Regions from separate parts of the Bacillus basilensis genome, predicted to be linked through region 2. Evidence: riboswitches for the same ligand, from Rfam matches in the RefSeq annotation. Region 2 holds a riboswitch; the other holds the start of a gene.
What was found. Region 2 has a riboswitch for S-adenosylmethionine ahead of ACQVV1_RS12580 (YezD family protein). Riboswitches for the same ligand answer to the same signal wherever they lie in the genome.

Region 1 (2,207 bases), on a different contig from region 2:
AGCAGTGCAAAAGTTATTTGTATAAAGTGACGATACTGTGACAAACATGTTGGTATATATATTACGATGTCGTCTTAAGTGTAAAAAGTAGGGTGTTCTCGGTATAATAACAAGTGGAGATAAAAGAAACTATAATGAGTAGTAGCTGTAGATAAAAGGAGAATTCGAGATGAAGAAGGTTTTGGGTATTGCTGTAATGGGAAGTATGATCCTTCTAGCAGGATGTAATGGAAGTAAAGATACGAAAGAACCGAAAGAAAAGGTAGAGCAGTCTACTGAGCAAACGGAAGAGATGAAAGAATACCGTGCAGTACATGAAAAATATGATTTGAAAATGAATAAAGAAATTAATAAAGCACTGCAGTTATTTGAAGTTGCAAAAGAAAAGGGCGGTAAGGAAATAACAAATGCTGCATATAAAGAAGATGTGCAGAAGGTAACAACGAACATGTTAGAAGGTATTGATCATATACGTAAAGAAATTCGTGTTCCGAAGTCGAAAGAGCAAGAACATGAGGTATATATTGGTTTCTTGAATGAATCGGAACAAGCGATGAAAAAATTACAGAAGCTGGCTAAAGAAGAAGATTCATCGTTGATTCGTGATATAGAAATTAACTTTGCAACAGCATCGACATACTATAAACGTTTCCAAGCAGAAACGAAAAAATAACCTTGCCTGTGCAAGGTTATTTTTTCTTCTTACCATCGCCGTCTTCATCTTCAGATACTAATACCTTCTGCTCTTCGTGAAATTCGGAAATTGTTTGTCCGGTAATATTATCGAAGGGGGTATAAAAAGAAGTGATATGTTTCTTTTTAATAAAGAGTTTATAGAAGCCGATGATGACAAGTATAACGATTGTTAATGGTAATCCTATAGTAGCAAGCAGTAAGGGATCCATCATATAACTCCTTTCATATGATTTCTTTTTAGTATAAGCGAAAAATTGTAATTTAGATAAATGACGCTATCGAAAACTGATTTTTCTAAATATATCCAATCTAATTGACTTTTCATTTTTTCAGAATTATAATTCAAAATATACAATTTGAACCAAATAATAATATAGCAATTTACTTATCCAGAGAGGTAGAGGGACTGGCCCTATGACACCTCAGCAGCGGGTTCTGTAAGATGAACACCGTGCTAATTCCAGCAAGCAAGTCTTGAAAGATAAGTGATGGGCCTTTGTTTATTAAGCCTTGATCTTATTTTTTTTAAGATCAAGGCTTTTTGTATTCTAAAAAGGAAAAAGGGAGTAATGGGAAAAATACGTTAATAAAACAAAGTAAATTCATGTGTTTAGGAGGTTATTGGAGTGTATTTTGTTAAAAAACTATCAGTTATGGTGTTTACACTATGGATCATTACAACAGTAACATTTTTGATTATGCACATTATTCCAGGCGATCCATTTTCATCAGATGCAAAGATCTTTCCAGCGGAAGTTGTGCAGAATATGAGAGCGAAGTACCACCTTGATGAACCGTTATGGAATCAATATGTTGCGTATCTAGAAGGTGTAGTTCATTTTGATTTTGGTGAATCCGTTCAATCGACGGGGCAAGGTGTATCAGAAATTATAACGACAGGATTTGGTCCATCAGCAATTATCGGTTTACAAGCACTTATTATTTCACTATTAGTCGGAATTGCTGCAGGTACATTTGCTGCTCTCTATCACGGGAGAGTAATTGATTATAGTGTGAGTTTACTTGCGATTCTCGGTATTTCTATTCCAAGTTTTATTTTAGCACCGCTATTCATACAAGTATTCGCTATTCAATTTGAGCTCTTACCAGTAGCCTCTTGGGGAACATTTGAACATACGGTATTACCATCTTTCGCATTGGCGCTAGGTCCAATCGCAGTGATTACAAGATTTGTTCGTTCTAATATGATTGAAGTTTTGCAGAGTGATTATATTAAATTAGCAAGAGCGAAAGGTATACCAATTAAGAAGATTATTATAAGGCATGCCCTTCGAAATGCAATTGTTCCAGTACTAACGTTTGTTGGACCGTTAATGGCTGGGCTTTTAACAGGAACTTTCATTATTGAAAAAATCTTTGCAATTCCCGGTCTCGGAAAATATTTTGTAGATAGTATTTTTAACCGGGATTATCCAGTAATTATGGGGACAACAATTTTCTATAGTGCATTATTAATTTCTTGTATTTTCATTACAGATATTATTCATCGT
Region 2 (2,207 bases):
CCAGAAATATGGGTTGAGCCAGGCCGTAGTATTGTAGGCGATGCTGGAACGACAATTTATACAGTCGGATCTGTGAAAGACATTCCTGGTATTCGGAAATATGTATCAGTGGATGGTGGGATGACTGATAATTTAAGACCAGCTTTATATAACGCTCGTTATGAAGCTATGTTAGCAAATCGAGGGAATGATGAGAATGAGGAAATCGTTTCGATTGCTGGGAAGTGCTGTGAGAGTGGAGATATGTTGATTTGGGACATTACTCTACCGAAAGTTGCTTCTGCCGATTTATTAGCAGTTTCTTGTACGGGAGCATATGGGTATTCAATGGCAAATAATTATAACCGTATTCGAAGACCAGCCGTCGTCTTTGCAAAAGGTGGAACATCGCAAATTGTTGTAGAGCGCGAAACATATGAAAATATTATTGGGAACGATCGCATACGTATTAAAGAACTTGTTTAAATGGGGAAAAGGAGTTGTTCGGATGGGCAATTCCTTTTTTATAAAATAAAATAATTAAAATATATCGGAAAACTAGGATTGAAAAAAATCAGAATTGTGATAAAATACAAATACAAAGCTTATCAAGAGAAGCGGAGGGAACTGGCCCGACGAAGCTCGGCAACCTGCTTATAGAAAGCAAGGTGCTAAATCCAGCAAAATGGAATCCATTTTGAAAGATAAGGTAAAATATATTACCGAACAGTCTTTTCGAAATGGGAAAGATTTTTTTTATGAATAAAAAGGGGGGCTGTTCGCGTGAGTGTACGGGAACATTATGAGGAAGTATCTGAAAAAATTCAAGCGATGCTTGCTGATATGAAATATGGTTCAATTACAATTGTTGTGCAAGATGGAAAAGTCATTCAATTAGAAAAAAGTGAAAAAGTACGTTTAAAGTAAAAAAGCGCTGACTAGAAAAACTAGAGGCGGTTTTAACCTATTTTATTAGGTTAAAACCGTCTTTTTGCTTTTACAGGGGGAAAAAACATGTTGACGTATGAAACGTGGGAAGAAAATGCTGTTTCATTTTCAGAAGAAGATGAAACGAAAGGCGCGCTGTCAGTATTAAGTTGGGCTTATAAAGAGTATAAAGATGAAATTGTATACGCATGTAGCTTTGGAGTGGAAAGTATGGTATTACTGCATCTTATAAACCAAGTAAATCCATCTGCTAAAGTTGTATTTTTGGATACAAACGTACATTTTCAAGAAACGTATGAATTAATTCAAAAAGTGCGGGAACGATTTCCTTCATTGAATATTATAGAAAAACAGCCAAAACTTACACTTGATGAACAAGCAAAATTGCATGGTGATAGGCTGTGGGAAAACAATCCCAATCTTTGTTGTAAGATTAGAAAAGTTTTACCTTTAGAAGAATCATTGGCAAATGAAAAAGCGTGGATATCAGGATTGAGAAGGGAACAATCAGAAAACCGTAAGCATACAAGGTTTATAAATCACGATCATCGCTTTCAATCTATTAAAGTTTGTCCGCTCATTCATTGGACGTGGAAAGAGGTATGGCGATATGTATACAAACATAGCTTGCCGTATAACCCATTGCATGATATTGGATATCCAAGTATTGGGTGTGAGAAGTGTACGCTGCCTGTAGGAGAGGGTGGCGATTCGAGAGATGGTAGATGGGCTGGGAAAGTGAAAACAGAATGTGGCCTTCATTACCAATAAGATGAATTTGAAAATAAAGCTAAGAGAGGGTATAGAAAATGAGTACAGTAAACGAATTAATAAATCGAATAGACGAGACATACGACGTATCACAAATTGAAAAAGAAATTCAACTAGATAACATTGCTTTAAGTGATTTAGAGCTATTAGCGACAGGGGGATATAGCCCGCTTACTGGTTTTTTAGGAAAGAAAGATTATGATTCGGTTGTAGAAACGCTTCGTTTAGCAAATGGGAGCGTTTGGAGTATACCAATTACATTACCAGTCACAGAAGAAGTTGCAGAGACTCTAAAAGCTGGAGAGGAAGTAAAACTTGTTAACGGTGGAAATGTATATGGTGTTATTCAAATAGAAGATGTTTTTGTGCCTGATAAGGAAAAAGAAGCGTTATTAGTGTATAAAACGACGGATGAGGCTCATCCTGGAGTGAAAAAATTATACGAAAGACCTAACGTTTACGTTGGAGGAACTATTATTCTTACAAAACGTTTTGAAAATAATCCGTTT

Region 1: another riboswitch for S-adenosylmethionine. It lies ahead of ACQVV1_RS15460 (ABC transporter permease); the one in region 2 lies ahead of ACQVV1_RS12580 (YezD family protein).

What each region holds. Positions count from the first base shown of each region.
Region 1 covers NZ_JBNTQO010000006.1:264,609-266,815, reverse strand. The annotation lists gene ACQVV1_RS15470 (hypothetical protein) at 170-673, shown strand; gene ACQVV1_RS15465 (DUF3951 domain-containing protein) at 690-905, opposite strand; SAM riboswitch class I at 1,079-1,184, shown strand; gene ACQVV1_RS15460 (ABC transporter permease) at 1,323-2,207, shown strand, end outside.
Region 2 covers NZ_JBNTQO010000005.1:124,117-126,323, forward strand. The annotation lists gene lysA (diaminopimelate decarboxylase) at 1-465, shown strand, start outside; SAM riboswitch class I at 582-690, shown strand; gene ACQVV1_RS12580 (YezD family protein) at 763-906, shown strand; gene ACQVV1_RS12585 (phosphoadenylyl-sulfate reductase) at 994-1,698, shown strand; gene sat (sulfate adenylyltransferase) at 1,737-2,207, shown strand, end outside.